Variovorax paradoxus: one gene and its partner. The protein of the gene in region 2 interacts with the protein of the main gene of each other region in a pairwise test. Links are inferred from orthologs where the notes say so. Each region holds a gene or a part of one and is shown on either strand. Other genes may lie near its edges. The genes, in order: pheT and secD.

Region 1 (11,443 bases), 1.7 Mb from region 2 along the record:
GCGGCTGCTGAGCTCGGGCGCCAGGCGAAAGGCCAAAGCCCTGGGCGTGGGCTACTCGTTCCTCTTCATGAGGGCGGACGGGAGCCAGCTGCAGCAGATCACGCGGCTCATCGAGGCCGGCGACATCCGCCCGGTGATCGACCGGGTCTTTCCATTCGAATCGACCAACGAAGCCCTGGCCTACGTGGAGGCCGGCCGCGCAAAGGGCAAGGTCGTCATCAAGGTCAAGTGAGTTCCCGTTCCCCGTTCCCCGTTCCCCGTTCCCCCACCCTACCTACGTACCTTTGGAGTTCCCCATGAAGATCGAAAATTCCGTTGTCCTTGTCACGGGTGCCAATCGCGGCATCGGCCTGGCATTCGCGCGCGAGCTGCTCGAGCGCGGCGCCCGCAAGGTCTACGCCGGAGCACGCGACCCCGCGTCCGTCACGCAAGCCGGTGTGCAGCCCCTGCGGCTCGACGTCAACCAGCCGGGCGACGTGGCGGCCGCCGCGGAGCTGGCGTCGGATGTGACGCTGGTGATCAACAACGCCGGCATCGCCCAGCCCGGAGGCTTTCTTGCGCCGGACAGCGAAGAGGTCGCGCGCCGCATCTTCGAGACCAACTTCTTCTCCGTGCTGCGCATGAGCAAGGCCTTCGCGCCCATCCTCAAGGCCAACGGCGGCGGCGCGCTGCTCAATGTGCTGTCGGTCGCCTCCTGGGTGAACGGCGGCGAGCTGGCTGCCTATTCGGCCAGCAAGTCCGCAGCCTGGTCGCTCACCAACTCGCTGCGCAACGAACTGGCGGCGCAGAAGACGCAAGTGCTCGGGCTGCACATGGGCTACGTCGACACCGACCTCACGCGCGGATTCGATGCCCCGAAGTCCAGCCCCGAGGACATCGTCAAGCGCGCGCTCGACGGCCTCGAGTCGGGCCTGGACGAGGTGCTGGCCGATGAGATCACGCAGCACGTCAAGCACGGCTTGACCGCGGCAAGGCCGAGCTACCTGCCCCAGGCCGCCTGAGGCCGGCGCACCGACCGCATCCATCCAAGGAACACCATGATCTTCGAGCAGAAGCCGAAAGTCACCTGGAAAGACGTTCCCACGCGGACGATCGCCGCCGGTGGCGTGGCGTTCGCCTACCGGGAACTGGGCACCGAGAACGCGGGCGTCCCGGTCGTGTTCCTCATCCACCTGGCGGCCGTGCTGGACAACTGGGATCCGCGGGTCGTGGACGGATTCGCGGCAACGCGCCGCGTGATCGCGTTCGACAACCGCGGCGTGGGCGCGTCGAGCGGAGCCCCGGCGGCGTCGATGGAGGAGATGGCCAGGGACGCAATCACCTTCATCAAGGCCATGGGCCTTGGCCAGGTCGACCTCTTCGGCTTCTCGATGGGCGGCATGATCGCCCAGGAGATCGTGCAGATGGAGCCGCAGCTCGTGCGCAGGATGATCATCACGGGAACGGGCCCCGCGGGCGGCGAAGGCATCAGCCGGGTGGCCCGCGTGACCTACATCGACATGATCCGCGGCTGGCTCACCTTCCAGGACCCGAAGCAGTTCCTGTTCTTCACCAGGACGCCCGCGGGAATCCGCGCGGGGAAAGAGTTTCTGCAGCGCCTGAAGGAGCGCTCCGAGAACCGCGACAAGGCCATCACCGTGGCCGCCCTGCAGGCCCAGCTGAAGGCATTGCGGCGTTGGGGCGCAAAGAAGCCCGCGGACCTGTCGAGGGTGCGGCACCCCGTGCTCGTGGCGAATGGCGACAGCGACCGCATGGTCCCGAGCAAGAACACGCGCGACCTGGCGCAGCGCCTTCCGAACAGCGAACTCATCGTCTATCCCGATTCCGGACACGGCGCGGTGTTCCAGTTCCATGCCGACTTCGTGCCGAGGGCGCTCGCGTTTCTTGCGCGCTGAACGGCCTCATCTTTGACGCTGTTCTCACGCATCTAGAACGTGTGCCTCATGCCGAAGTCGTAGCCCGTTGCTGCACGCCCAGTGCCTGTAGCGGCCCGGCAACAAGGCTTTCGAGCAAATTCCGAATTACACCTTTTGTGTGATTTAGTTAATAAAAAGCAAACTCAAGTTAACAGTTGTCAGCTTCTGCGAAGCGCCTGTTACATAAGCTCGCGCGCTCACGCTTGGCGCTCTGGCACGGCGGGTTGACCGGCCTTGCCGCCCCTTCCCGATCCTGGCTGGGACGGCGCCGCTCCACCGCGGCGGCGGAACCAACCAGGAACATCATGAACAGAGTTTTTCGCATTGTCTGGAACGATGCCCTCGCGGCATGGACGGTCGCGTCGGAACTGAGCCGCGGCCATTCGAAAGCGCGCGCCGCCACCGGCGTCGCCACTGCGGCAGTGGCCGTCGCCCTGGCCGCCGCGGCCATGCCCGCCGCGGCGAACTGCGTGGCTGCGGGCGCGGCCATCACCTGCGCCGCGGCAGGCGGAACCCAGAGCGCGACCGTCGGGAGCGGGCCGGCCACGGCGGACAACACCTCGGTGGATGTCCAGTCGGGTGCGCTGGTCGATTCGGCCAACGCTTCCGCGATCAGCCTGGGCAACAACGCCGTCATCACGGTACGTGGCGGTGCTACGGTCCAGAACAGTTCCACCGGCGGAAACAGTCCGTACCCCGGCGGCATCGGCGCCAACACGATCGAGTTCAACAGCAACAGCACCCTCACCATCGAGCAGAACGCCAACGTCTTCGCCGATGGAAGCGCCGGCAATTCGGAGGCCGTCAATCCCGTGGGCAGCGGCAACACGATCATCAATCACGGAACCGTGCGATCGACCCATGCGGCCATCTGGTTCCAGGCGAACTCCGGCAACAACACCATCGTCAACACCGGCACGATGGAAGCGGGCTATGCGGACGGCAAAAGCAACCCCGGCATTGCGCCAGTGTTCGGCGCCAACGGCACCTCGGCCGTCGACTTCACCAACAAGGGCCGCGTCATCGGCTCGCTCCTCTTCGCGAGCGGAAACGACGCGTTGCACGCCTATACCGGGTCCTCCATCACCGGCAACATCAGTGGCGGCGGCGGTGCCAACCTTCTCACGCTCGAAAGCGACGACGGCGCCGCGGCCACCTTTGCACCCCTCTCCCTCTCCGGATTCCAGACACTGCAGAGCAATGCCGGCGTCTGGACCTTCAATGTCGCGCTGCCTTCTTCGGGCATCACCAGCGCGACTGTCAATGGCGGCACGCTGATTCTGGGCGCCAATGCCAGCGCCTATACGGGCAGCATGACGGTCAATTCGGGGGGCGTGCTGCAGAGCAGCGCGCAGTTCGCGCCGGCAGCGATCACCGACAACGGGCTCGTGCGCTTCGCCCAGCCCGACAACGCAACCTATGCCGGCCTGGTGAGCGGCACGGGCGGCATCGAAAAGACCGGTGCGGGCGTGCTCACGCTAACTGGGAACCAAGCCTTCACCGGCCTCACTACCGTGACCGCCGGAACGCTGCAGCTCGGCAACGGCGGCACCACAGGCTCGGTGCAAGGCAACATCGTCGACAACGCGACGCTGGCCGTCAATCGCTCGAACGCGCTGACATTGCCCGGTACCATCAGCGGAACTGGCGCACTCGTGCAGGCCGGCGTCGGCACCACGATCCTCACCGCCGACAACAGCTACACCGGCGGCACCACCATCAGCGCGGGCACACTGCAGCTCGGCAATGGCGGCACCACGGGCAGCGTTCTGGGCGACGTTGTGAACAATGCGACGCTGGCCATCAACCGCTCGAACGCGCTCACGCTGTCGGGCACGATCAGCGGCACCGGCTCGCTCGTGAAAGAAGGCGCCGGCACCACGACGCTCACCGCTGCCAACAGCTACGGCGGCGGCACCGCGCTCAAGCAGGGCCGGCTGAACGTCGGCGACAGCCTGGCGCTGGGCACCGGCGCGCTGGCGATGGACGACGGCACCACGCTCGGCTTCGTTGCCGACGGCCTGAACCTCGCCAACGCCATCGTGCTGACCGGCGCCAACGATCCGATCATCGACACCGGCGCGTTTAGCGAAACACTCAGCGGCAACATCAGCGGCGGCGGCTTCGTCACCAAGCTGGGCAGCGGCACCCTCACGCTCTCGGGCGTCAACAGCTATACCGGCGCCACCGACGTGGCCGAAGGCACCCTGAAGGCCGGCGCCACCGGCACCTTCAGCGCCGCCTCGGCACACACCGTGCGAAGCGGCGCCACGCTCGACCTCGCAGGCTTCAGCCAGACGGTCGCCTCGCTCGCCAACAGCGGCACGGTCTCGACGGTGGGCAGCGCTCCGGGCACCACCCTCACCGTCAACGGCGCCTATGTCGGCAACAACGGCGTGCTGCGGCTCGGCACGTTTCTGGGCGACAGCACCAGCGTGAGCGACCGGCTGGTGCTCGACGGCGCGAGCGCCTCGGCCAGCGGCCGCACCAGCGTGCAGATCACACAGCTGGGCGGCCTGGGCGCACTGACCACCGGCAACGGCATCGAGGTGGTCTCGGCGCTCAACGGCGCCACCACCACGGCGCAGAACACCCGGGACGCGTTCACGCTCGCGGGCGGCCACGTCGATGCGGGCGCCTACGAGTACCGCCTGCAGGCGGCCGACGCCAGCGGCGCCGGCGAGAACTGGTACCTGCGCTCGACGACCACGGTGACCACACCTGTCACCCCGACGACGCCCACGACTGGCGCAGGCGGATCGACGGGCGGCGCCACAGGCGGCACGGCCACGATCGCCGTGCAAGTGCCCACCTACCGCGCCGAAGTCCCGTTGCTCGCGGCACTGCCCAGCCAGTTGCGCCAGATGGACCTGGCGATGATCGGCAACCTGCACCAGCGCATCGGCGACGACGACGTCAAGGCCGGCGCTGCCGCGTCGAGCGGCACCGAGCGCCGCGCATGGGGCCGCGTGATCGCCACCGACATCGACGTTCGCCAGCAAGGCACCGTCAGCCCGCACAGCAAGGGCGACGTCAGGGGCTTCCAGGCCGGCACCGACCTGTTCGCCAGCTCGAACTGGCGCGCCGGCGTGTACGTCGGCCAGCTCGACGGCAGCGTCAAGGTCAGCGGCTTTGCGAGCGGTATTGCCAACCTGGCCGTCGGCTCCAACGACCTGCGCAGCCAGTACCTGGGCGCCTACGGCACCTGGACCGCCGATTCGGGCTTCTATGCCGATGCCGTGCTGCAGGCCGGGCGGCATCGCTACACCGTCGAGCCGTTGTCGGCCTCCCGCAACGCGGGCAAGGGCGACAGCCTGATGGCGTCGATCGAAGTGGGCCAGGCCTTCGCACTCGGCGAGAGCGGCTGGAAGATCGAGCCGCAGCTGCAGCTGATCCACCAGCATCTGGGCCTGGACAATATCGCGATCTCCGGTGCGAATGTGCGGCAGGACAGCGACGACGGCTGGATTGCGCGCGTCGGCGTGCGCGTGAAGGGCGAGATGGCCACCGGCCTCGGCACGCTGCAGCCTTACGGCCGCTTCAACATCTACAAGGCGAGCGGCGGTGCCGACGTGGCCCGTTTCATCTCACCCGCCGCCACGACCGACATCACGAGCCGCACCGGTTCTACCGTGAGCGAACTGGCCGGCGGCCTGACCTTGGCGCTGAGCCAGACAACCAGCATTTATGGCGAAGTCGGAAAGCTGTGGGCCTCGGGCGGCGACGCGAAGGTGAAAAGCGCAGTGCAAGGCTCGCTGGGCTGCGCATGAAGTGGTGAGCCCGTCGCTCCATCGACATTCTTGATGCGCCTTCGCGGACGAACCTCCCGGTGCCTGGGCCGAAGTGAACTGTTGCCGGTTTCATCTTTCAGGTTCTGCGGGGGCCATCATTCAATCACTCAGGGCATCCAGTGCCGACTTTGGCAAGACAAAGCGGATCGAGTCCGCTGTCGGTCTGCACTCGAGCGTCGTGTTCAAGAAGACCCAGGAGTCTTTTTTTTCAACAGCGTATGGGCAGAGGCAATCGAGATCGCTTGAGCTGCGTGGTCTTGCTGAATGAAAGGGCCGCCCACCGCTGAAGCATCACGGTGCGCTACTTGAGGTATGTGTGCGGTTGCATGCCTCCGGACACGATTCGCCCAGTTCTCCAATGAAAAAGGGCGTCCGGTGGATGAAACCGGACGCCCTTGGACGTTTTATTGGTCGGTGTGAAAGGATTCGAACCTTCGACCCCTTGCACCCCATGCAAGTGCGCTACCAGGCTGCGCCACACACCGAAGCCTGCGATTATAGCCGGCTCAAATCACCGTCCGATGGTCAGCAGCTCACGAATTTCAAAAAGCTCGCGCCGCAGGTGCCGCAACTGCGACGGATCGACGGTGCGAGCCACTTGCGGCTCGGGGTTGCGGTTGTCGTCCTGGTGCAGAGCCGCCTCGAACTCTTCCTGGTCGATCTCGACGGCCTCCATGCCCTCGAGCGGCACCATGCCGGCCTTGCGCTTGTCGCGCTCGCCTTGCACGAGTTCCTGCAGCTTGTTGCGCGCGCCGCTGATGGTGAAGCCCTGGTCGTAGAGCAGGTCGCGGATGCGGCGGATCATGAGCACTTCGTGGTGCTGGTAGTAGCGCCGGTTGCCGCGCCGCTTCATGGGCCGAAGTTGCGTGAACTCCTGCTCCCAGTAGCGCAGCACGTGCGGCTTGACGCCACAGAGCTCGCCAACCTCACCGATGGTGAAGTAGCGTTTGACAGGAATGGGCGGGAGCGTTTTCTCCATTGAAATCAAGACCGTGCGCTGGAAACCTTAGAGATTACTCTACGCACGCGCAGGGCGCCAAGCACTTATTCGGCGCCCAGGCTCCACTCGACCTCGGAAGTGCCGCTCTGCTCGATGCTTCCGTGGATTTGTTCCTTGAGCTTGGCGCTCGCGTGGAAGGTGGCGACGCGGCGCTCGCCGATGGGAATGGCTTCGCCGGTGCGCGGGTTGCGGCCCGGCCGCGGCGCCTTCACGCGGATCTGGAAGTTGCCGAAGCCGGAGATCTTGACGTCGGTGCCCTCGATCAGGCTGTTGGCGACGAGGTCGAAGAAGGCCTCGACCATGTCCTTGGATTCGCGCTTGTTGAGGCCGATCTGCTCGAACAGCAAATCTGCCAGGTGCGCCTTGGTGAGTGCGGGCGTTTCAAGGGCTTCGAGCGTGAATTCCGCAGCGTTCATTCTCATCAACCCCTCAGGCGTGCGCCGAGGCTGGCGCTCAATTGTTCGACGATGGCGCGCACGGCCGGTTCCACCTGCTCGTCGGTGAGCGTGGCGCTGTCGTCCTGGAAGCTCAGGCGAACCGCCATGCTTTTTTCCCCTTGCGCCAGGCCGACCGATGCCGGCACCGCACCGTCGCGCGCAGGTTGCGGACGATAGATGTCGAACAGCGTGGTGTCGCGCAGCAGCCCTCGCGCCGCTGCCACCGATTGAATGGCCTGCATCAACGCATTGTGCGTGACGGCTTCGGCCACCACCACCGCAATATCGCGCTCCACGGCCTGATGCCTGGGCACCGGCTGCGCCACGGGCACGGGGCGCGCGGTGACGGCGTCGAGGTCGAGTTCGAACAGCACCGGCGCCAGGGCGAAGTCCCACTTCTGGCGCCAGCGCGGATGCAGCTCGCCGATGAAGCCGATGGCCTTGCCGTCGACCAGCACGCGGGCCGAGCGGCCGGGGTGCAGCGCCGGATGCTCGGCCGGCTCGAAGCTCGGCACCCGCGGTGCGAGCAGCGCTTCGACATCGCCCTTGGCATCGTAGAAATCGACGCGCTGCGCCTTGCCGTCCCAGCGCGCTTCTTCCGCATCGCCCCAGGCGAGGCCGGCCACGCGCATCGGCTGGTCGACGCCGCGCACGGTGCTGTCGGTGGTGGCCACGCTGTCGTCGCGCATGAAGACGCGGCCCACTTCGAAGACGCGCACACGCGGCGCCTTGCGGTCGAGGTTGAACTTCAGCACCTGCAGCAGCGAGCCGAGCAGGGACGAGCGCATCACGCTCATCTGGCTGGCAATGGGGTTGAGGAGCTTCACCGGATGGGCATTGCCGGCCAGGTCTTGCTCCCAGTGCGCCTCGACAAAACTGAAGTTGATGGTTTCCTGGTAGCCGAGCGCCGCCAGGCTGCGGCGCACCGCGAAGCGGCTGCGCTGGGCCTCGGGCCGCACGCGCGCGGTGATGGGCGCGAGCGGCGCGTTGGTCGGCAGGTTGTTGAAGCCGATCAGGCGCGCGACCTCTTCGATCAGGTCTTCCTCGATCAGCAGGTCGAAGCGATGCGGCGGCGGCGTGACGGTCAGGGTGCCCTCGCGTTCGCGCAGCGCAAAACCGAGGCGGCGCAGCGCGTCGGCGCATTGCGCCTGCGTCAGCGGCATGCCGATGACGCGCGCAGCACGCGCCACGCGCAGCGTGACGGGCATGGCCTCGGGCACGTTCAGGATCTTGTCGTCCATGGCGCCGGCCTGGCCGCCGCAGATCTCGATGATGAGCTGCGTGATGCGCTCGATGATTTCCACCGTGCGGCTCGGATCGACGCCGCGCTCGTAGCGATGCCCGGCGTCGGTCGAGAAGTTGAAGCGGCGCGAGCGGCCCTGAACGGCTTCGGGCCACCAGAACGCGGCCTCGACGTAGATGTTGCGCGTGTCGTCGGACACCGAGGTGGCATCGCCGCCCATGATGCCCGCGAGCGATTCGACGGCCTGGTCGTCGGCAATCACGCCGACCTTTTCGTCCACGCTGATGGTGTTGCCGTTCAGCAGCTTGAGCTGTTCGCCCGCCCTGCCCCAGCGCACCGTGAGTCCGCCGTGGATCTTGTCGAGGTCGAAAATGTGGCTGGGCTGGCCGTACTCGAACATGACGTAGTTCGAGATGTCGACCAGCGGCGTCACGCTGCGCTGGCCGCAGCGCGCGAGGCGATCGACCATCCAGGCCGGCGTGGCCACCTTGGTGTTCACGCCGCGCACGATGCGGCCCGAGAAGCGGCCGCAGAGTTCGGGCGCTTCCACCTTCACCGGCAGCACGTCGGCAAACGATGCGGCCACCGGCGCGATGGAGGGCGTCTTGAGCGGCGCACCGGTCAGCGCCGCGAGCTCGCGCGCCACGCCATAGACGCTCAGGCCGTGCGCGAGGTTGGGCGTGAGCTTGAGCGTGAGCAGCGCGTCGTCGAGCTTGAGCACGTCGCGCACGTCGGCGCCAATGGGTGCGTCGGCATCGAGTTCGAGCAGGCCGCCGTGGTCTTCGCTGAGCTTCAGTTCGCGCGCCGAGCACAGCATGCCCTGGCTTTCCACGCCGCGCAGCTTGCCGAGCTTGATGAGAAAGGGCTTGCCGTCTTCACCGGGCGGCAGTTCGGCGCCGACCAGCGCGCAGGGCACCTTGATGCCGACACGCGCATTGGGCGCGCCGCACACGATGTTGAGCAAGGCGCCCTGCCCCGCATCGACCTGGCACACACGCAGGCGATCGGCGTTGGGATGCTGCACGGCTTCCTTGATCTCGCCGACCACGATGCGACTGAAGGGCGGCGCCACGGGACGGCGCTCTTCGACCTCGAAGCCGCCCATGGTGAGCGTTTCGGCCAGTTCGGCGCTGCCGAGAGGCGGATTGCAGAACTCGCGCAGCCAGGATTCCGGGAATTGCATCTCTTCGATCTCGTATTCGGTATTTGTTTCTATGGACGGGTGCTTACTGGAACTGCGAGAGAAAGCGCAAGTCGCCGTCGAAGAACAGCCGCAGATCGTTCACGCCGTAGCGCAGCATGGTGAGCCGGTCGGGGCCCATGCCAAAGGCAAAGCCGATGTAGCGCTCGGGGTCGAGCCCCATGTTGCGCACCACGTTCGGATGCACCTGGCCCGAGCCCGCAACTTCGAGCCAGCGGCCGGCCAGCGGGCCGCTCGCAAACTGGATGTCGATCTCGGCGCTGGGCTCGGTGAACGGGAAGAAGCTGGGCCGGAAGCGCAGCACGAGGTCGTCGCTCTCGAAGAAGGTGCGGCAGAAGTCGGTGAACACGACCTTCAGGTCCTTGAAGCTCACGTTCTCGCCGAGCCACAGGCCTTCGCACTGGTGGAACATGGGCGAGTGCGTGGCATCGCTGTCGACACGGTAGGTGCGGCCCGGCGCGATCACGCGGATCTCGGGCGCCTTGATGGTGCCGGTGGTGTCGGCTGCGGCAGCGGCGAATTCAGCCGCGTACTTCTTGATGTGCTGATGCGCATAGCGCACCTGCATCGGGCTGGTGTGCGGACGCAGGTTGTAGGGAATGCCGTCGTCGCCGTTCAGGTCGACATAGAAGGTGTCCTGCATCGAACGCGCAGGATGGTTCGGCGGATTGTTGAGCGAGGTGAAGCTGTGCCAGTCGCTCTCGATCTCGGGGCCGTCGGCCACGTCGAAGCCCATGCTCGAGAAGATCTCCTCGATGCGCTCCAGCGTGCGGCTCACGGGGTGCAGGCCGCCCGGAATGCGGCGGCGGCCGGGCAGGCTCACGTCGAGCGCCTCGGCGCGCAGCTGCAGCGAAAGCTCTTCGTCGGCCAGTTGCTGGCGGCGTTCGGTCAGTGCGGACTCGATGGCCTGCTTGGCCACGTTGATGGCGGCGCCGCGCGACTTCTTCTCGTCGACGCTGAGCGCGGCCATGCCCTTCATCAGCTCGGTGATGCGGCCCGACTTGCCGAGGAACTGGGCCTTGGCGTTTTCGAGCTCTGCAGGTGTCTTCGCCTGGGCAAAGGCAGCGCCTGCGGTGGCTACCAGGGAGTCCAACTCGTTCATAGCAACAAAAATTAGGCGGGGAAATAAAAAAAGAGCTGGAGCCTTTTCAAGCGCCAGCCCTTGTGCCGTGGGCGCAGGAAGCCGCCCGAAGGCTCGCCCCCTGCTGTGCAGAATCAAGCAGCCAGCTTGGCCTTGACCTGCTCCACGATGCCGGCAAAAGCGGCCTTGTCGTGCACTGCGATGTCCGCAAGCATCTTGCGGTCGATCTCGATTCCGGCCTTGCGGATGCCGTTTGCGAACTGGCTGTAGGTCAGGCCCAGTTCACGCGAGGCGGCGTTGATACGCGCGATCCACAGTTGACGGAACACGCGCTTCTTGGTGCGGCGGTCACGGTAGGCATATTGCCCAGCCTTCATCACCGCCTGTTTGGCGACGCGGAAGACATTGCCGCGGCGACCGCGGAAACCCTTGGCGAGTGCGAGAACTTTCTTGTGGCGGGCGCGAGCCGTTACACCACGTTTGACGCGAGGCATGTGTGTACTCCTTGTTCGTCTGAGTTAAATGCCACGGCCGGGCAGCATGGCGGCGACAGAAACCATGTTGGTCTCATGCACTGCGACTGCACCACGGAGGTGACGCTTGTTCTTGGTGGTCTTCTTCGTCAAGATGTGACGCTTGAAGGCTTGACCGCGCTTGACGGTGCCACCGGGACGAACGCGGAAACGTTTTTTCGCGCTGCTCTTGGTCTTCATTTTGGGCATGTGAATGCTCCTTTAGTTTGTGCTCGTGAGGCGCCGCGGATACTCCACGGAC
Region 2 (11,322 bases):
CCGGCTTCCGCGCACGAGAGCGCCGGCGGCGGCACATCTTCCAGCGAAGAACCCTTGCTGGACGCCCTCGGCTTCGATCCAGTGAGCCTCGACGCGCTGAGCGCACGCACCGGCTGGAGTGCCGCCGCGCTGCAGGCCAGGCTGCTCGAACTCGAGCTCGACGGCCACGTCGCGCGCCTGCCCGGCGGCCTGTTCCAGAGAGCGGCGGCAGCGTAGCCCTCAGGCTTCAGGGCTGCCTGCTCGTTCGAGGAACGCCGCGAAGCCGCGGGGGCAAAGCGGCAAGCTTCGGCTATATTGGGCCCATGTTCGAAGTGCTCGTGTTTGTCTACGAAAACTATTGGCGCGGCGATGCCTGCCCCGAACCCGAACAGCTGGGCCGCAAGCTCAGCGCCCACGGCTTCGAGGCAGAAGAAATCCGCGATGCGCTGCACTGGCTCGACGGCCTGAGCCTTGCCACGCAGGGCATGCAGCTCGAACGAAGTCCCGGCGACGACGCCGTGGCCACGGTCACGCTGCGCGGCGCGCCCGAAGCGGCCCTGCCCCAGTCGGACGACGCCATGCGTGTCTACTCGCAAGCCGAGCAGGAGCACCTGGGCGCCGACTGCCTCGGCTTCATCGGCTTTCTCGAATCGTCGAACGTGCTGTCCTGCGGTTTGCGCGAGATCGTCATCGAGCGCGCCATGGCGGCGCCGGGCGATCCGGTCGCGCTCGACGAGCTCAAGATCATCGTGCTGATGGTGCACTGGAGCACCGGCATCGAGCCCGACGCGCTGGTGCTCGACGAACTCTGCGAGAGCCGCGAAGGCCGCACTGCACATTAGCTCGCCCCCAGGCTGCGCGCACTTCGTGTCGCGCGCGCCTTCCCCCTACCGGGGGCAACACCAGAGGCCCGGCGAAGCCGGTTCCGCGGTGTTCCACGAAAGAGCAAGCCTGTCCTGCCTAGTTCAATAGTCGTTCCGGGTTCGCGTCGAGCTTGGCCAGCGCCTCGCGCGTGGCTCGCACCGTGAGCGTTTCTTCCTCGGCCGGCACCAGCAGGCCGGCCTGCAGGTAGCTGGCCAGCCGGCCGACCTGGATCAGGAAGCTGCGGCCATCGGCCGAGGCGAACAGGTGCAGCTGCTTGCGGTCGCTGCGCCAGACGAACTGCACCTGGCTCACGCGGTCGTTGTGGTCGAGCATGAACCAGTTGCCCACCTCCAGTTCGTGGGCCCACGCCAGCATGTCTTCGGCCGGAACGCCGCCGGCGGTATCGGCCACGACCTCGATCGAGGCGGCATCCACGCCCAGCAGCAGTTCGATGCTGTTCGCATCGAGCGGCAGGCTGGAGGCGCCGCCATCGTCGGCCACGAAATCTTCCAGATGCGCCAGGCGCTCGGCCATGGCCTCGATCTTGGCCGCGGGAATGGCTTCGGTCTTGGACAGGAAGGCATCGGACAGGGTTGCGCCGATGGCCTTGATGTGGGCTTCCTGCGGCTCGTCGATGATGCCCAGCAGAGTCATGCCCAGGCGCAGGCGCTGCAGCAGCTGCGGCAGGTCCTGGATCACGCGCGCGCGGTCGGTGCGGTTGGGCTTGGCGCTCGCCGCCCACACCAGTTCGGAGGCCACGCGCTTGAGCATCACCGTCTGCTCGCCCTGCGCGCCGTAGCGCAGCGCGGCAATGGCCAGCACCTCGGCCCAGACCTTGAAGAGGAACTCGCGGATTTCCTCGCGCACCGGCATGTCGTTGAGCATCTTGCGCAACTCGATGGTGTACTGGATGGCCATCGTTTCCTTCTGCTCGACCTGCTGCGCCACGCTCATGACGCGCTGGGTGGCGTCGCTTTGCGTGAGGTAGCGGTTCAGGAAGGCCACGAATTCGTCGAACACCAGCTTGAAGACGCGCTGTCCGGTTTCGGGGTACTGCTCGATCACCTGCACCACGCGCCGGATCTCGCCTTCGAGCGCGCTGCCCGAAATGGCCGCGGCATCGAAGCCCATCACGCAGGAGCCCATGCGGTCGATCAGCATGCGCGCCGGATGCTGCAGCGTGCCGAAGAACTCGGGCTCGGCGATGGCCACGCGCAGCACCGGCATCTGCAGGCGCGCAAACCACACGCGCGCCGAGAAGGGAATGCGCTCCTCCGCGAGGATGGCCTGGAACATCAGCGCCACGATCTCGACCGTGGCCTTGTCGGCGGTGGTGGGCGCCCTTTTCTTGAGCTCCGCGCTGCGCCGCCGAAGGTCGACCGCGGCCTGCTGGATGATGGTGGCTTGCTCCGCGGAGCCTTGCATGTACTGCGTGGCAGCCATCCTGTAGGCCGCCTCGGCCTCGGCGATCACGCCCGCAAAGGTCCTGGAGAAGGGGCGCGGGGAACCCGCACCGGTGGCGGCAGGCCCGGCGCCTCGGGCATGGCCATCGGTTCCCGTGGTGGTAGTGGTCGTCGTCGAAGAGGAAGACGCGGCGGACGCGTCCGCGCCGATGCGGGCAGCGACGAAACGCTTGAGGCTCAACAGCGCCGTCTGCGCACGCTGGCGCGCGACCATCAACGGCGAGCCGCCGGTCGTGAGGGATGGCGCGGAAGGCGCGAAAGCCCGCGGCTGCGGGGAAGTGTGGGCGCCGCCCTGCCGCTGCGCGGCGCTCGCGGCCTGCGCCGCGCCGGCGGCGTAGGGCGACGCCGGCACCGTCGCCGGCCCGGTGGCACCGCTGGTGCTGCTGCTGCCGCCGGTGCGCCGGACAAAGCTCTTGAGATCGATTTCCGGCATCACGCCGCTGGAAATCAGGAAGGCATTGGCGTCTTCATAGGCCTTGACCACCACGCCGACGAGCTGCTGCTGCACGGTCTCCTGCACCCGCGCCCACAGCGTGCGGCTCAGGCCGGCCGCGAGCCACTGGTCCACCAGCAGCTTGGCCAGGGTTTCGGGCCTGAGCACGTCGTTGGCGTCGAGCTCGCTGGTGCCTTCCAGGAACTGAATGCGCAGCCGCAGGTCGCTGAGTTCGAAGCTGGCCTTGTCGTGAATCAGCTGCGCCAGGCGCGATGAAAGAATGCTGCTCTCCATCGCATCGTCGTCGATAAGTTCGAGCCGCAGCTTCGCACCGGACGACGCGGCAGGCGCCGCACCCGTGGCGCCGACCGACCTGCGCCAGCCCGCCTGCGCGAGCGACACCCATTGCGATGCCTGGCCCTGGAACGCCACGAAGTCGTCGCGGCTCTCCTGCATGGCGCGCGCACTGCCGATTTCCGAAGCCTGCTGCGTCAGGCGGTCCCGTATCGCTTGCGCCAGCGGGACGATGACGCCCTCGGTGGCACGGACGAAGCGCTCGCGCGTCTCGCGTGCGAGCTGCAGGGAAGAGGCGGACCGCGCAGTGCTCATTGAAGGATCAGGAAGGCCAACGGGACTCTATTGTTCGGCGAAAGCCGAGAGCTTGCATCGGCAAGCGCCACCGCACAAGTGTGCATCACCTGCGGCACGGCGGCGGGGCTTGCGCGGCGCGTCCCGTCGATTGGCGCAATCAGACCACGGCGCCGGCGTTCGGATCGTCTTCGGAGCCGCCGTCGCGCTTGGTCGGGCCGCCCTTGATCAGGTCTTCGCGCTTGATGCCCAGCCACATCGCGATGGCCGCCGCCACGAAGCACGACGAGTAGATGCCGAACAGGATGCCGATGGTCAGCGCGAGCGCGAAGTAGTGCAGCGTCGGGCCGCCGAAGAAGAACATCGAGAGCACCACCAGCTGCGTGGAGCCGTGCGTGATGATGGTGCGGCTGATGGTCGAGGTGATCGCGTTGTCGATGATCTCGACCGTGCTCATCTTGCGGTAGCGCCGGAAATTCTCGCGCACCCGGTCGAAGATCACGACCGACTCGTTGACCGAGTAGCCCAGCACCGCCAGCACCGCCGCCAGCACCGCGAGCGAGAACTCCCACTGGAAGAAGGCGAAGAAGCCCAGGATGATGACCACGTCGTGCAGGTTGGCCAGCACGGTGGCCACGGCGAACTTCCATTCGAAGCGGATCGCCAGGTAGATCATGATGCCCACCACCACCATGCCCAGCGCCTTGAGGCCGTTGGTGGTGAGCTCCTCGCCCACCTGCGGGCCGACGACCTCGATGCCGCGCTGCGTGGCCGAGGGATCGACCGTCTTGAGCGCCTGCATCACCTGCGCGCTTTGCTGGTCGGAGTTCATGCCCTTCTGCGCCGGCAGGCGGATCTGCACGTCGCGCGAGGTGCCGTAGCTCTGCACCTGCACGTCGGGATAGCCGAGCTTGCCGATCGCTTCGCGCACCTTGCCGATGTCGGCGGACTGCTGGTAGGCCACCTCCATCACGGTGCCGCCGGTGAACTCCACCGACAGGTGCAGCCCGCGGTGCAGCAGGAAGAACACCGCCAGCGCGAAGGTGACGAAGGAGATGATGTTCAGCACCAGCGCGTGGCGCATGAACGGGATGGTCTTGTGGATGCGGAAGAATTCCATGGCGCTTGTCCTTGACCTTTACTTGCCTTCAGCCACGGCGGTGCCGTTGGTCTTGGGGCGCCAGACCGTGCCGATCGACACCGTCTTGAGCTTCTTCTTCTGGCCGTACCAGAAGTTCACGAGGCCGCGCGAGAAGAACACGGCGGAGAACATCGAGGTGACGATGCCGATGCAGTGCACCACCGCGAAGCCGCGGATCGGGCCCGAGCCGAAGGCCAGCAGGGCAATGCCCGCGATCAGCGTGGTCACGTTGGAGTCGAGGATCGTGCCCCAGGCGCGGTCGTAGCCGGCATGGATGGCCGCCTGCGGCGAGGCGCCGTTGCGCAGTTCTTCGCGCACGCGTTCGTTGATCAGCACGTTGGAGTCGATGGCCACGCCAATGGCCAGCGCCATGGCCGCGATGCCGGGCAGCGTGAGCGTGGCCTGCAGCATCGAGAGAATGGCCACCAGCAGCATCAGGTTGACGGCCAGCGCGATCGACGAGAACAGGCCGAACAGCGCGTAGTAGGCGCACATGAACACCATGATGGCCAGGAAGCCATACATCACGCTCTTGAAGCCCTTCTCGATGTTGTCGGCGCCCAGGCTCGGACCGATGGTGCGTTCCTGGATGATTTCCATCGGCGCGGCGAGCGAGCCGGCGCGCAGCAGCAGCGCGAGGTCGTTGGCCTCGACCACCGTCATGGAGCCCGAGATCTGGAAGCGGTTGCCGAGTTCGCCGTTGATCGACGGGGCCGTGAGCACTTCGCCCTTGCCCTTTTCGAAGATCAGCATGGCCATGCGCTTCTTGTAGTTCTCGCGGCTCACGTCGCGCATGATGCGGCCACCCTTGGCGTCCATGGTCAGGTCGACCTTGGGCTGGTTGCTCTGCTGGTCGAAGCCGGGCTGCGCATCGGTGAGGCTCTCGCCGGTGACGAGCACCTGCTTCTTCACGATCACGGGGCGGCCGTTGCGTTCGAGGAATTTCTCGGAACCGAAGGGCACCGGCCCGCCGCTCAGCTCGGCCGCGCGGCCTTCGGCGCTTTCGTCCACCAGGCGCATCTCGAGCGTGGCGGTGCGCCCCAGGATGTCCTTGGCCTTGGCCGTGTCCTGCACGCCGGGCAGCTGCACCACGATGCGGTCGAGGCCCTGCTGCTGGATCACCGGCTCGGCCACGCCGAGTTCGTTGATCCGGTTGTGCAGCGTGGTGATGTTCTGCTTGAGCGCCGCATCCTGCAGCCGGCGCGCGGCTTCGGGCTTGATGCTGGCCACGAGGCGCCAGTTGCTGCCGTCCTGGCTGTCGGTGGTGGCGAGGTCCTGGAACTGGTCCTGGATCAGGCGCTTGGCCGCGTCCAGCGCGGCCGCGTCGCGGAAGGAAACCTCGACCGTCTGGCCGTTGCGGCTCACCGAGGTGCCGCGGATGCCCTTGTCGCGGAAGGTGGTGCGCAGGTCGCTCGCGAACGATTCGGCCTTCTTGTCGATGGCGCCCTTCATGTCGACCTGGAGCAGGAAGTCGACGCCGCCGCGCAGGTCGAGGCCCAGGTACATCGGGAACGCGTGCAGCGCCGTGAGCCAGGCCGGCGAACGCGAAACCAGGTTCAGCGCCACCACGTAGGGTGGATCGGCCGGATCGGGCACCAGCGCACGCTGCACCGTGTCGCGTGCCTTGAGCTGCTCGTCGGGGGTGGCGAAGCGCGCGCGCAGCGAGCCGCCCTCGAGCGTGAGCAGGTCGGGCGCGAGCCCGGCCGCTTTCAGCGCCTCCTCGACCCTGCTCTGGGTGGCCGCGTCGACCTTGGCGGTCGACTTGGCCGCGGATACCTGCACCGCAGGCGCCTCGCCGAAGAAATTGGGCAGGGAATAGATCAACCCCACAAGCAGCACGATCACGATGATCGCGTACTTCCAGACCGGATAACGGTTCATGAGAAAGCGCTTTTCAGAAACGGGACACGGCGTGACTTGAGGCCATGCGCCACAAAGCGCAAGGCCGGGCCGCGCGTTGATTGCTTACGGCTTGACAGCGCCCTTGGGCAGCACCTGGACCACGGCGCTGCGCTGGATCTTGACCTCCACGCCATTGGCGATTTCGAGGCCGAGGTACTGGTCGCCGATCGAGGTGATCTTGCCGAGCACGCCGCCGGCCGTTGCAACTTCATCGCCCTTGGCCAGCGCTTCGATCATGGCGCGGGCTTCCTTCTGGCGCTTCATTTGCGGACGGATCATCACGAAATACAGCACCACGAACATCAGCACCAGGGGCAGCATGCTGCCCAGCGAGGACAACATGTCGCCACCGCCGGAAGCAGCGGGCGCGGTTTGGGCGAAAGCAGAGGAAATGAACAAGAGAGTCTCCAGCAGAGAGAAGAGGAATGTCAGAAGCGCGGACCGGGCCCGCGGTTCCGCGGCCCCGAGGAAAAGGCCGCGAGTCAGAGCTTGAGGCGGCGTGGGCCGCGCGCAGCAGCGGGCATTGTATTCGTGGCAATGCCCCGCTCCGCGCGCTTATCCGGCGCGCGGGGCAGGGCTTTCCATGGGCTTCGGCTGCGCGTCTTTTGCTACCTTTTCAGGAGCAAATGCGCGAGGCGGCCGGCGGTGCCGGCCCGGCCTTCCGAAAAATCACGCGGCGGCGGCGCGCTGCGACTGCTGCGGGTTGCGCCACCTGGCGAGCAGCTCGCTCCAGCGGGTGCGGGCGGCGGCGAGGTTGCGCTCCTTCACATGGCCGTAGCCGCGGATCTGCTCGGGCAGGCTCGCGATCTCCAGCGCCAGCGCATGGTTCTCGGCGGCGAGGCCCGCAATCACCTCCTCGATGCTTGCGCGGTACTCGCCGATGAGCGCGCGCTCGGTCTTGCGTTCTTCGGTGCGCCCGAAGATGTCCAGGGCCGTGCCGCGCAGCCCCTTGAGCCGGGCCAGCAGCCTGAAGCCCGAGAGCATCCAGGGGCCGAACTTCTGCTTCTGCAGCTCGCCCTTGGCGTTCTTCCTGGCAATGACGGGCGGCGCGAGGTGGTAATTGAGCTTGAAATCCTTGCCCATCTCACCTTCGAACATGCCTTCGACGCGGTCGAGGAAGCTGCGGTCGGTGTGCAGCCGCGCCACCTCGTACTCGTCCTTGTAGGCCATGAGCTTGAACAGGTAGCGGGCCACCGTTTCGGTCAGCGCGCTTTTGCCCAGCGCCGACTCGGCCTGCCGGACCTTGTCCACGAACTGCCGGTATTCGCCGGCATAGGCCGCGTTCTGGTAGCCCGTGAGGAATTCGACCCGGCGCGCCACCAGGCTTTCGACGGTTTCGCGCTTCTTGAACTCGATGACCTGGCCCGGGCGCAGGCGCTTTTGCAGCTCGTCCGGGTGGGCGGCCGCCTGGCGGCCCCATGCGAAGGCGGTCTTGTTGTTCTCGACCGCCACCGCGTTGAGTTCGATGGCGCGCATCAGCGACTCGAGCGCCAGCGGGATCCAGCCCTTTTGCCAGGCAAAGCCCAGCAGCATCGGATTGGCATAGAGGCTGTCGCCCATCAGCGTGGTGGCCGCGGCATCGGCATCGAAGGTGCCGAGCGCATCGGCGCCGATGGTGCGCGCGATCTGGCTTGCGCAGTCGTCCTGCGGGTTCACCCAGTTGGCATTGCGCACGAAGGCGGCCGTGGGCGTGCTGTGCGTGTTGAGCGCCACGTGCGTGCGCCCTTCGCGCATGCGCGCCAGGGTTTCGGCGTTGACGGCCACCAGCGGATCGGCCGCCAGAATCAGGTCGGCCGCGGCGGTGCCGACGCGCGTGGTGCGGATCGCGTCCTGCGATTGGCCGATCAGCACATGGCTCCAGGTGGCGCCGCCCTTTTGCGCGAGGCCGGCCGCGTCCTGCGTGACGATGCCCTTGCCCTCGATGTGCGCCGCCATGCCCAGCAGCTGGCCGATGGTGATGACGCCCGTGCCGCCGACGCCGGCCACCACGATGCCCCACACCTGGTCCTGCGCCAGCACCGGCACGGCCGGCTCGGGCAGCGCGCCCAGCGCGAGCGGCGAATCGGCCTTGTCCCGGGCCTTCTTCTTGAGCTGCCCGCCCTCGACCGTGACGAAGCTCGGGCAGAAGCCCTTGAGGCAGCTCATGTCCTTGTTGCAGCTGCTCTGGTTGATGGTGCGCTTGCGGCCGAACTCGGTTTCGAGCGGCTCGACCGACAGGCAGTTGCTCTGCACGCTGCAGTCGCCGCAGCCTTCGCAGACCAGCTCGTTGATGACCACGCGCCTGGCCGGATCGACGGCCGTGCCCCGCTTGCGGCGGCGGCGCTTCTCGGTGGCGCAGGTCTGGTCGTAGATGATGGCGGTGGTGCCCGCGATCTGGCGGAATTCGAGCTGGACCTCGTCGAGCAGGTCGCGGTGCTTCACCTGCACATGGTCGCCGGGAATGTTCACGCCCTCGTATTTCTCGGGCTCGTCGGTCACGACGACGACCTTCTTGGCGCCCTCGGCATGCAGGCTCTCGGCAATCTGCAGCACCGAGTGGCCCTCGGGCCGCTCGCCGACCTGCTGGCCGCCGGTCATGGCCACGGCGTCGTTGTAGAGGATCTTGTAGGTGATGTTCACGCCCGCGGCAATGCTCTGGCGGATGGCGAGCAGGCCGCTGTGGAAATACGTGCCGTCGCCCAGGTTCGCGAAGATGTGCTGGTCGGTGGTGAAGGGCTGCTGGCCCACCCATGGCACGCCCTCGCCGCCCATCTGCGTGAAGCCGATGGTGGAGCGGTCCATCCAGGTGGCCATGAAGTGGCAGCCGATGCCGCCCATGGCGCGCGAGCCCTCGGGCACCACGGTGCTGGTGTTGTGCGGGCAGCCCGAGCAGAACCACGGCTGGCGGTCGGCGCCCTGCACGCCGCCCACCTTGAGCACTTCCATCGAGCGCTCCTTGGCTTCGAGGATGGCCATCTGCGCATCGATGCGCGCGCGCATGTCGGCGCCGGCCTGTTCCAGGATGCCGAGCTTGCGCAGGCGCTGCGCAATGGCCTTGGCGATCAGCGCCGGGTTCAGGTCGGCGTTGGCGCGCAGCAGCGTGTTGGCGGTGGGGTTGGGCATGGCCCATTCGCCGCCCGAGAAATCGCCGTCGAGCTCGTTGAACTTGCCGAGCACGGTGGGGCGCACGTCGGCGCGCCAGTTGTAGAGCTCTTCCTTCAGCTGGTACTCGATGACCTGGCGCTTTTCTTCCACCACCAGGATTTCCTGCAGGCCGGTGGCGAAGTCGCGCGTGAGCTGCGCCTCCAGCGGCCACACCACGCCCACCTTGTGCAGCCGGATGCCCAGCTGGCGGCAGGTGGCGTCGTCCAGGCCCAGGTCGATCAGGGCTTGGCGGGTGTCGTTGTAGGCCTTGCCGCTGGCCATGATGCCGAAGCGATCGTGCGGGCCTTCGATCACGTTGTGGTTCAGCCGGTTGGCGCGGATGTAGGCCAGCGCCGCATACCACTTGTAGTGCATGAGGCGCGCTTCCTGCTCGAGCGCATGGTCGGGCCAGCGGATGTGCAGGCCGCCGGGCGGCATCTGGAAATCGGTGGGAATGACGATCTCGACACGGTCCGGGTCGATCATGGCCGTGGCGCTCGATTCCACGATTTCCTGGATCGTCTTCATGCCCGACCAGATGCCCGAGAAGCGGCTCATCGCGAAGGCGTGGATGCCCAGGTCCAGGATTTCCTGCACGTTGGTCGGAAAGAACACCGGCGTGCCGCAGGCCTTGAAGATATGGTCGCTCTGGTGCGCGGCCGTGCTGCTTTTGGAAATATGGTCGTCGCCCGCCACCGCGATCACGCCGCCCCATTCGGTGGTGCCCGCCATGTTGGCGTGCTTGAAGACGTCGGAGCAGCGGTCCACGCCCGGGCCCTTGCCATACCAGATGCCGAAGACGCCGTCGAACCTGTTGGTGCCCGCGGGCGAGAAGCCCAGCTGCTGGGTGCCCCAGAGCGCGGTGGCGGCCAGCTCTTCGTTCACGCCGGGCTGGAAGACGATGTTCTGTTCCTTCAGGAACTTGCTGGCCTTCCACAGCGCCTGGTCGTAGCCGCCGAGCGGGGAGCCGCGGTAGCCGCTGATGAAGCCCGCGGTATTCTTGCCGGCCTGCTTGTCGCGCAGGCGCTGCAGCATCGGCAGCTTGACGAGCGCCTGCACCCCGCTCATGAAGGCCCGCCCGTAGTCGAGACTGTATTTGTCATCGAGCGTGACCGTCTCGAGGGCCTTGCGGATGTGCTCCGGCAGCGGTGCGTTCATAGTTTGTCTGTCTCCGTGTGGCAGGGCCTTGTGGGCCTGGCTGATGGGGTGTGGGTCTGTGCCCGGGTAGGGCGCGAGCCCATGATCACGCAAAGTGTATGCCGGGGTGCGCGACAGGTGTTTGCGTTCTGTGCCTCCAAAAAGCAGCTTCCTGGAAGAATCTTGCTTAATATCGCCATCCATGGAAAGCATTGACAAGTTCGACCTCGCAATCCTGCAAGAACTGCAGGCCGACGGCCGCCTCACCAACGCCGAGCTTGCGCAGCGCGTGGGGCTCTCGGCCGCGCCCTGCTGGCGCCGGGTGCGCGCGCTGGAGGAGGCGGGGTTCATCAAGGGCTACCACGCCGAGATCGACCGCCACAAGATCGGGCTCGGCGTGCTCGCTTTCGTGCGCGTGGACACCGAACGCGTCACCAACGACGCCACCCAGAAGCTCGAGGACGCGATCCGCGAGCTGCCCGAAGTGGTGGCCTGCCACTACATCAGCGGCACCGGCACCTTCGAGCTGCAGGTGGTGGCGCAGGACCTGGACAGCTTCTCGGCCTTCGCGCGGCAGCACCTCATGAACCTGCCGAACGTGAAAGACCTGCACACCAGTTTCTCGCTGGGCGAGGTGAAGGCCAGCAGCGCCTGGCCGCTCGGGCACCTGGCACGCTAGCTGCAACCTAGAA

Evidence for each region.
Region 1: the proteins of secD (region 2) and pheT interact in binary tests that used the Escherichia coli proteins (3 or more experiments, as listed by UniProt). The link is inferred for Variovorax paradoxus from one-to-one orthologs.

Annotation. Positions count from the first base shown.
Region 1 is NZ_JAUSXL010000002.1:22,413-33,855, forward strand. Bases 6,850-9,916 are described here. They hold pheT (phenylalanine--tRNA ligase subunit beta), read right to left. Parts: upstream 9,571-9,916; coding sequence 7,129-9,570; downstream 6,850-7,128. Other genes in these bases: QFZ47_RS03830 (integration host factor subunit alpha), read right to left, coding at 6,850-7,123; pheS (phenylalanine--tRNA ligase subunit alpha), read right to left, coding at 9,614-9,916. In the rest of the region: QFZ47_RS03800 (NADP-dependent oxidoreductase), read left to right, coding at 1-232; QFZ47_RS03805 (SDR family oxidoreductase), read left to right, coding at 297-1,001; QFZ47_RS03810 (alpha/beta fold hydrolase), read left to right, coding at 1,038-1,895; QFZ47_RS03815 (autotransporter outer membrane beta-barrel domain-containing protein), read left to right, coding at 2,222-5,686; QFZ47_RS03825 (MerR family transcriptional regulator), read right to left, coding at 6,219-6,686; more of QFZ47_RS03830, read right to left, coding at 6,752-6,849; more of pheS, read right to left, coding at 9,917-10,690; rplT (50S ribosomal protein L20), read right to left, coding at 10,804-11,163; rpmI (50S ribosomal protein L35), read right to left, coding at 11,188-11,391.
Region 2 is NZ_JAUSXL010000002.1:1,680,066-1,691,387, forward strand. The notes cover bases 3,908-6,853. They hold secD (protein translocase subunit SecD), read right to left. Parts: upstream 6,350-6,853; coding sequence 4,466-6,349; downstream 3,908-4,465. Other genes in these bases: secF (protein translocase subunit SecF), read right to left, coding at 3,908-4,447; yajC (preprotein translocase subunit YajC), read right to left, coding at 6,434-6,769. Outside these bases: DNA-processing protein DprA, read left to right, coding at 1-216; QFZ47_RS11730 (Smg family protein), read left to right, coding at 303-821; QFZ47_RS11735 (DUF1631 family protein), read right to left, coding at 940-3,348; more of secF, read right to left, coding at 3,488-3,907; QFZ47_RS11755 (indolepyruvate ferredoxin oxidoreductase family protein), read right to left, coding at 7,040-10,651; QFZ47_RS11760 (Lrp/AsnC family transcriptional regulator), read left to right, coding at 10,833-11,309. UniProt on the Escherichia coli protein: Part of the Sec protein translocase complex. Interacts with the SecYEG preprotein conducting channel. SecDF uses the proton motive force (PMF) to complete protein translocation after the ATP-dependent function of SecA.